One region of the Shewanella sp. GutDb-MelDb genome, then DNA from elsewhere that is predicted to be linked to it. Evidence: predicted binding sites of a transcription regulator. Region 1 holds the regulator's gene; each other region holds the start of a gene.
The links. Region 1 encodes sigma-54, which starts transcription at its own class of promoters, with help from an activator protein. Its sites were predicted from a motif close to GTTGGCACGNNNNTNGNNT; they were not measured.

Region 2: the regulator sigma-54 is predicted to act here: its motif matches at 866-884, upstream of flgB (flagellar basal body rod protein FlgB).
Region 3: the regulator sigma-54 is predicted to act here: its motif matches at 950-968, upstream of flgF (flagellar basal-body rod protein FlgF).
Region 4: the regulator sigma-54 is predicted to act here: its motif matches at 1,501-1,519, upstream of CXF82_RS04250 (DUF4097 family beta strand repeat-containing protein).

What each region holds. Positions count from the first base shown of each region.
Region 1 is NZ_PJBM01000241.1:11,154-13,361, reverse strand. It holds gene ptsN (PTS IIA-like nitrogen regulatory protein PtsN) at 1-25, opposite strand, end outside; gene hpf (ribosome hibernation promoting factor) at 28-315, opposite strand; gene CXF82_RS15495 (RNA polymerase factor sigma-54) at 346-1,857, opposite strand; gene lptB (LPS export ABC transporter ATP-binding protein) at 1,995-2,208, opposite strand, start outside.
Region 2 is NZ_PJBM01000233.1:2,196-4,403, forward strand. It holds gene CXF82_RS14075 (CheR family methyltransferase) at 1-743, shown strand, start outside; gene flgB (flagellar basal body rod protein FlgB) at 917-1,315, shown strand; gene flgC (flagellar basal body rod protein FlgC) at 1,318-1,734, shown strand; gene flgD (flagellar hook assembly protein FlgD) at 1,760-2,208, shown strand, end outside.
Region 3 is NZ_PJBM01000233.1:5,392-7,599, forward strand. It holds gene flgE (flagellar hook protein FlgE) at 1-806, shown strand, start outside; gene flgF (flagellar basal-body rod protein FlgF) at 1,005-1,748, shown strand; gene flgG (flagellar basal-body rod protein FlgG) at 1,759-2,208, shown strand, end outside.
Region 4 is NZ_PJBM01000128.1:29,943-32,150, reverse strand. It holds gene CXF82_RS04255 (DsbA family protein) at 1-235, opposite strand, end outside; gene CXF82_RS04250 (DUF4097 family beta strand repeat-containing protein) at 670-1,425, opposite strand; gene CXF82_RS04245 (class I SAM-dependent methyltransferase) at 1,684-2,208, shown strand, end outside.

The DNA of each region.
Region 1 (2,208 bases):
GCTGCAGGATGGTACATAGTTCCATCGTTAGTGTTTGGTCAGCTTCTCTTTGTGTTTAATAACCTGACGATCTAATTTGTCGATCAGGGAGTCGATTGCGGCGTACATGTCCGCATGTTCCGAAGTGGCAAAAACTTCACCTTTTTTCAGGTGAATTCGTGCTTCGGCAATCTGTTGCATTTTTTCAACATTCAATATGACGTGCACATTATTGATCTGATCGAAATGACGTTCAAGCTTTGTAAATTTTTCTTCAACATAACTGCGCAGTGACGCAGTGATTTCAATGTGATGCCCAGTAAGGTTAATTTGCATAGAAAGATTCCTCCAAGTGTCTAATTTTAGTTATAAACTCTTGCGTTGGTTTGAGGGCGGGATCATCATTGCTTCGCGGTATTTCGCGATGGTACGTCGAGCAACTTTAATCCCCTGTTCTGCCAACAGTTGCGCCATTTTGCTATCGCTTAATGGTTTCTGTTGGTTTTCAGCTGCGACTAACTTCTTAATAAACGCTCTAATTGCTGTTGATGAGCACTCTCCACCGTCGTCGGTTCCGACATGACTAGAGAAGAAATACTTTAACTCGAAAATACCTCTAGGGGTATGCATATACTTTTGTGTGGTCACCCTTGAGATAGTGGATTCATGCATCTCTACGGCTTCAGCAATGTCGTTGAGTACCATAGGTTTCATGGCTTCATCACCATATTCGAAAAATCCCTGTTGGAACTTCACAATACAGTTGGAGACTTTTAGGAGGGTCTCATTACGACTCTCAATGCTTTTAATAAACCATTTAGCTTCTTGTAAGTGACTACGAATAAATTGGCCATCTGCTTGATTTTTTTGGCTACGAGCCATCGAAGCATAGTGTTGATTGACGTTGATTTTTGGCATGTAGTCGGGGTTGAGTTCAACCACCCAACGGCCTTTCTTTTTTGTCACTGAAACGTCGGGGATCACATATTCGTCTTTACTTCGCGTGACTGCTAGGCCCGGTCTTGGGTTCAAGGTTTGAATAAGCGTGATAGCATCACGCAGGTCATCCTCTTTGAGCTTAGTCTTACGCATCAATTGCCTAAAATCACGTCCAGCAATCAAATCTAAGTAATCTTTAATGAGCAGGCGAGCATTGTCTATATGGGGTGTTGTTTCTGCATATTGAGCTAATTGGATAAGCAGACATTCACTGAGATCTCTGGCTGCGACGCCGATAGGGTCGAAATGCTGCACGCGTTTGAGTACGGCTTCCACTTCGTCTATCTCGATCTCTGGATCGCCCATTGCTTCAAGAATATCTTCACAATTCTGAGTAAGGTAACCTCGCTCATCAACCGCATCAATAATGGCGGTGGCAATCGCTAGGTCATTATCAGAAAAAGGCGTTAGATTTTTCTGCCATTCAAGATGTTCGTATAAACCTTCAGTGGTTTCGCCTTGGAATGGCATATCATCATCGCGCATTCCGCCGGAGCTTGAATTCGAAGACACGGTATAGACTTCATCCCAAGTAGTATCCATTGGGAGTTCATCTGGCATTGAATCTTGCGTTAATGCATCAGAGGTGTCTACCGCAGCGCTATCCTGCTGTGGATCAACATCTGTGTTACTGCTGTATTCATTGTCGCTATCCGACTCTGAATAGCTGTCAGAGTCACTGGTGGTTCTATCTTCGTTGCTGATAGGCTCGCCATCGGATTGCTCTTCATCTAATTCAAGCAGTGGATTAGAGTCTAATGCTTGCTGGATCTCTTGCTGCAGCTCTAAAGAGGACAATTGCAAAAGGCGAATAGCCTGCTGTAATTGTGGAGTCATAGTTAGCTGCTGACCCATTTTGAGCTGGAGTGACGCTTTCATCTTACCGCTATTCCCTACACTGTAATTAAACGTTGAAGCTCGGTGATTTGACGAAGAGAGCTTAAAGAGTCAACACTTTGATTGTATTCATATACTTAGCTAATGCTATACAATTAAACCCGCATACTGTGGGTTAACTATAGCCTGAATTGTTCACCTAAGTACACTGCTCGAACCTGCTGATTATCTAATATCTCGGCAGGTGTGCCTTCTGCAATCAAATTTCCGTGACTTACGATATAGGCATGTTCACAAACGTCCAATGTTTCACGCACATTGTGGTCTGTGATCAACACCCCTAAGCCACGGCTTTTTAACTGTTCAATAATCTTTTTAATATCGATAACCGAT
Region 2 (2,208 bases), on a different contig from region 1:
AATATCTTGTGCGCAGTCGATTGGCGCCGCTAATGGGCAAGTATAATCTTCCCTCTTTATCGGATGTTGTAAAGCATTCAATGAAACCCACAGAGCGTCAACTTCGCACTGAAGTTATCGATGCCATGACAACCAACGAAACCCTTTGGTTTCGCGACCGCTATCCTTTCGAGTTGCTGTTTAATTCCATTTTGCCCAATTACAGCCGACTCGGTCGACCGGTAAAAATATGGTCAGCTGCCTGTTCGTCGGGGCAAGAGCCGTATTCTTTAAGTATGACGATTCTGGAATATCAGCAGCGTAAACCTGGAACACTGCCCGGTGGAGCGAGTATATTGGCGACGGATCTCTCGCCGACGATGCTTGAGCGCTGTAAAAAAGCGGAGTATGACAATTTAGCGTTAGCCCGTGGTTTATCAGATGAACGAAAACGTCATTTTTTTGATGCATTGCCATCGGGTAATATGGTGATTAAGAACAATGTGAAGCAATTGGTTAATTTTCGAGCTCACAACTTGCTCGAAAATTATACCTTGCTCGGCAAGTTCGACATTATCTTTTGCCGCAATGTATTGATCTACTTCTCTCCAGAGGCAAAGCGGAAAATATTGCGGCAATTTGCTGCCGCACTGAACCCTAAAGGTATTCTTTTCTTGGGTGCGTCAGAGTCTATTGCCGGTTTGTCTGATGAGTTTGATATGGTGCGTTGTAATCCTGGCATCTATTACCAAAAACGAACTTAAGCTTATTGTTGTGGGTGTTGAAGTGCAATCAACGCATTTTTGACACCCTGTTTATCCGCATCATCCCGCCGTTATAGCGCTCCCCCCTAAGTAAATCGTCTATTTTCATTCTTTTAGACTAATTTGGCACACCAATTGCTTTATTCTAGCTATCGAGCTGAGGAGGCAATTTTATGGCGATTAATTTTGATAGTGCATTAGGCGTTCATCAGTACACTTTGGGCGTACGCTCTCAACGTGCAGAGGTCCTATCTTCAAATATTGCCAATGCCGACACACCAAACTATAAAGCCCGCGATGTTGATTTTGCTAAAGCGATGAATTCAGCGCAGTCACGTCAATCGGGCTTGTCCATGACCAAGAGCGATAGCAAGCACTTCGATTTAGCCGCGTTAACGCAGCAAAATGTCGCTTATCGGGTACCGAATCAGCCAGACACCGGTGACGGTAATACAGTAGACATTCAAGAGGAGCAATCAGCCTTCATGAAAAATGCCCTTGAGTATCAAATGTCACTCGGTTTTCTCGACAGCAAGTTTTCAGGCATGAAAAAAGCGATTAGAGGCGAATAATTATGAGTTTATTTAATATTTTTAACGTCGCAGGTTCGGGTATGTCGGCGCAATCGGTCAGACTCAATACCACGGCCAGTAATATTGCCAACGCAGACTCTGTATCTAGCAGTGTGGGTAAGACCTATCGTGCTCGCCATCCTATTTTTGAAGCTGAAATGAACCAAGCTCAACAGCATCAAAGTGCTTCACAAGCCGTTGCCGTTAAGGGAATTGTAGAAAGCGACTTACCGTTAAATAAAGAATACTCGCCAGGTCATCCAATGGCCGACACTGATGGCTTTATCTATAAGCCCAATGTCAATGTGATGGAGGAGATGGCCGACATGATCTCTGCCTCTCGCTCATATCAGATGAATGTACAAGTGACTGAAGCTGCAAAATCGATGCTTCAGCAAACCCTTAGAATTGGTAAATAAACTCAGTGAAAGCTGGAGGTAAATTTTGAGCCTTATTAATCCGCTCAATAACACGCAATCTGCAACAGGCCAGCCACAAAGTGCTAGCACTGTTACGCCGCAAGCTGCGACGCAGACGACGGTACAAAGTAACGCGGCAGCAACGTCGACTCCGACAACGGGTAATCCGTTTTTAGACAGTTTGCGTTTGCCTGCAGAAAATTCAATACCTGAAGCCAATAGTCAGGACTTATCGCAAGAAGATTTCTTCTCGCTGTTGAGTCAACAGTTGTCGATGCAAGATCCGTTTAAGCCAGTCGACAATGATCAAATGATCCAACAGATGGCATCGTTCTCGACCGTTGACGGTATTAGCAAGCTTAACGAAGAGATTGTTAACCTCAATGCGCTAACGACATCAAGCCAAGCCTTGCAAGCGTCAGGTCTGGTTGGGCAAAAAGTACTTATCCCATCGGATACCGGCTATATCTCAGC
Region 3 (2,208 bases), on a different contig from region 1:
ATACATTCAACAATTCAACGTCAGTCACCATGTATGATTCATTAGGTGAGCCACATGTTATGACAAGCTATTTTGTTCGCCCACCCAATGCGGCGCACACTGGCGAAAGTAACTGGGTTGCATTTTACGCAGTTGATGGCAAAAAAGTGAATGTCGACCCTGCTGCAGGCACTTATAATGTTGATAATAGTGGTGATGGTACGATAGATGGCACGGCACCGGCTGAAACCGCGGGTGGCTGGAAAGGCGCTGCAATCTCTTTTAACGATACGGGTGGATATGAGGGGAGTGATCCTGCAACCATTAAGACTGAAGCCCTCGGAGTTGGCGGCGCCAATGTTCTCGGCGCTGGCGCTGATGGTACGCAAACATTAAACCTTAAGTTTAATCAACCTACTCAATATGCATCACCATTTGAAGTAACGGAATTAACCCAAGACGGAACTACCGTAGGTCGTTTAACTAACGTTGAAGTAGGGGCCGATGGCCTTGTTAACGCGAGTTACAGTAATGGTTCAACAGTGCCATTGGCACGGGTAGCATTAGTTCGCTTTGCCAACGAGCAGGGCTTATCACAAGCGGGTAATACCTCTTGGAAAGCGAGCATTGATTCGGGGCCAGCATTAGCGGGTGAGGCAAACAGTGGCACTTTTGGTGGCATTCGTTCTTCAGCACTAGAGCAATCTAACGTGGATTTGACCACCGAGTTGGTTGACCTTATCTCTGCACAGCGTAACTTCCAAGCTAACTCGAGAACGCTGGAAGTCAACAATACGCTACAACAAACCATACTGCAGATCCGATAATCATTAAGGTCTATTAACGCGGTTTTTAGCCGCGTTATACGTTTACACGTTGCCGCCACGGCAACGTGTTTCCTCTTTTAGTCCCATTGTTTATATTCTTGCTGCAACTCTCTCTTTTTATATCCCATTGCAACACTTACATTTCTGGCACGATGCTTGCTATCTAATACGTTAGACGGAAGTTTGACGGAGCGTTAAGTGGACAAGTTACTCTATGTCGCCATGAGCGGCGCGAAACAGAATATGAATGCGTTGGCTATCAGTGCCAACAATTTGGCAAATGCTAGTACTGACGGATTTAAATCGGATTTCGCTCAGGCGCGTTCGATGCAAGCCTTTGGTGAAGGTTTGCCAACGCGCGTGTTCGCCATGACCGAAAACCCGTCAGCTGACTTTGCCAGTGGTCCGATGAAAACCACCGGTAGAAATCTAGATATTGCCGTAAAAGGTGATGGCTGGATTGCGGTTCAAGCCGCAGATGGTAGCGAAGCATACACTCGTTCAGGTAGCTTAAGCTTCGATACCACTGGCGTTTTACGCAATGATAGAGGCACGGCTGTGATGGGTGACAATGGCCCCATCGTGTTGCCACTGCCTATCGAAAAAATTGAAATATCGCAAGATGGCATTATCTCTGTCCGCCCATCGGGTGCCACAGCTGAGGTTATTGAAGAGGTGGGCCGTATTAAGTTGGTCAAGCCTGGTAATGAAAATATGATGCGTGGCCAAGATGGTTTATTCCGTCAAATATCGGGTCAAGTAGCCGCCGCAGATCCTAGCGTTGGGTTACTTAGCGGTGCTGTTGAAGGCAGTAACGTTAATGCAGTACATGAAATGGTATCGATGATTGACATACAACGTCAGTTTGAGATGCAGGTCAAGATGATGAAGACAGCAGAAGAAATCGATAAAGCTTCCGCCTCATTAATGCGCATAAGCTAGGAGAAAGACTATGCATCCCGCTTTATGGATAAGTAAGACTGGTTTAGACGCTCAGCAAACTGACATTGCTGTAATTTCAAACAACGTGGCCAACGCCAGCACCATTGGTTTTAAAAAGAGCCGTGCCGTTTTTGAAGATCTGCTCTATCAAAACGTGAATCAAGCGGGTGGTATTAGTGCGTCAAATACCAAATTGCCCAATGGTTTGAACATCGGCGCGGGTACTAAAGTGGTGGCGACTCAAAAAGTCTTTACCCAAGGCAACATGCTGACGACCGATAACTCGTTAGACTTGATGGTCGAAGGTCCTGGTTTTTTCGAAGTGCAGATGCCAGACGGCACTGCGGCTTATACTCGCACCGGTCAATTTAGCTTGGATGACACAGGACAAATTGTAACGCCAGGTTCGGGTTATGTGGTGCAACCTGCCATTACCATCCCTGATGATGCCAGCAGTATT
Region 4 (2,208 bases), on a different contig from region 1:
CCATTGAGACCGCAACTTCAACTGCTTTCTGGGCCATTTCAGCTTTTTTCTGTTGGTTTAATTTCTCAGACGCTTTAATTAAGAACTCAGGGTGCTGAACGAGGTAATCACTGACAACCTCACCAAGCTGGTCTTTTTGGGCCTGATTAAGGTCAGTTAGATCTAATTTATTGGTGTCGCAAGCACTAACGCCAAGCGCGATGAATAGAGGAACTAATATCTTTTTCATAGACATTTTTTAATCATTTATAGTGTGGGATATTAAGTCAAAAACAGTAAACCTTTAATTTGTTATGTAAAGTTAACTATTGTCCATCTTTCACTTGATTGGGGTAAAACCTATTTCCTTGTTGTTTGAGATCTTAGATACAACCCTCAGCCGCCAATATTCGATGGGAATATCTGTACTGCCGTTGGCCGCAGGTCATTGGCACCATCAATTTCAATGTTTCGGAGTTAGGCTTTAGATAGGGGATGTCGCTGAGATAAAGCTAAATGGGGTGGGCAGGGCACTGCTGTACTCTAGTGTGCTTTCGGTCAGCATAACTGACCGGTAAGCACATTAATCGACAACAGCACCTGCGCCGGGAAGGTTTACTCATTTAAGAGTTAGTTTTAAAAGCGAGTTTGAATCGCTTATCTGGATGACTAATTCGACTCAATGCCGAATTAGTTCATGCTCACAGAGCCGTTGATATTGTCGACGCTGAGGTCGCCGCTACCTGAATCAACAATGCTAAGGCCTTTGGTGTTGTCGACTTCGATGTCACCAGAGCCGTCGTCAATAACGACATGGCCATTGATGTTGGTGACCGTCATATCTCCAGAACCATCATTAATGTTGGTATCGCCACCGATCCCTTTTACGTTGATAGACCCAGAACCATCTTCTAGGGTGAGCTTGCCTGTGGTGTTGCTAATTGATACTGAGCCAGAGCCGTCGATGATGCTGAGGTTATGTCCGCCTTGAATCCAAAGATCACCTGAGCCATCCTCAAGGTCGATATTTGCTGAGACATCTTTGATCTCAATATCACCAGAGCCATCTTCAAGCTTAAGCATCATAGTGGCGGGTACTTGAATGGTTAAATCAATATAGGGAGAGCGGCTGAAGTTGATATTGCTGTCAAACTCGGCGATCAATTTTGCGTTGCTCCCCTTTCTATTTAAGCTTAAATCGGCTTTAACATCGCCATAGGTGTATATGTCGGCAATGACGGTGATCTGAGTGAGTCCTTCAATGCCTTGGATCTTCAAGTCTCCAGCACCCGTATCGGCGATGAGTGTGTCGATGCCAGCGGCTTCAATCTTAATTGTTTTTTTCTGGTGATCCATAGGACCGGCACTCGCGCCATTAACATTGATGATGCAACCGGAGAGGGTTAGCGTAATCGCTGCGGCAAAAAGGCTAGAGAGTAGTTTCATTAGAAGATGTCCTTGTTATTTTTGTTTTTTATTTTAGTGATCAATATTTAGTCATACTGCTTTGCTTTTTAATGTCTGCAGATAACGTGCCAAGTGGTTATCTAATTGTTTTAATTATGATGTTTTATTGTTACCTTGATTCGCAGTGGTGAATTCTCTCATCAATTTGGCTAAAGTCGACATTATTGGTGATTTTACTCAAGGCGTTGATAGCAAAGAGTCAAATTAATTTGCGTACTTTAGAATGGAAGCAAACTTATGAATTATTTATCAGTAAATCAGCAAGGTTGGGATCGCCGCGTGCAAACCCATGTCACTTCTGATTTTTACGATGTTGCTGGCTTTTTAAAGGGTAATAGCTCTTTACAAGAGATAGAGCTAGCAGCGTTGAATGTAGAAGGCAAAAGCCTATTACACTTGCAATGCCATTTTGGCTTAGACACGTTATCGTGGGCACGACTTGGCGCCAAAGTGACTGGTGTGGACCTCTCTATTGCCGCGATTGAGCAAGCCAATTTACTGGCGGCACAAGCGGGATTAAATGCTGATTTCGTTTGTACCGATGTTTATAACGTGGCTGAGCAGGTCGCGGGGCGATTCGACATCGTGTTTACCTCTTATGGCGCAATCGTGTGGTTACCCGATTTAGACCAGTGGGCACAGACCATTGCGAGTAAACTCAATGCTGGTGGTCAGTTCTATATGGTGGAGTTTCATCCAGCTCAGGCTGTCTTTGAAGGTTATAGCTATTTTCATCAAGATGAACCCGATATCGAAGATGAG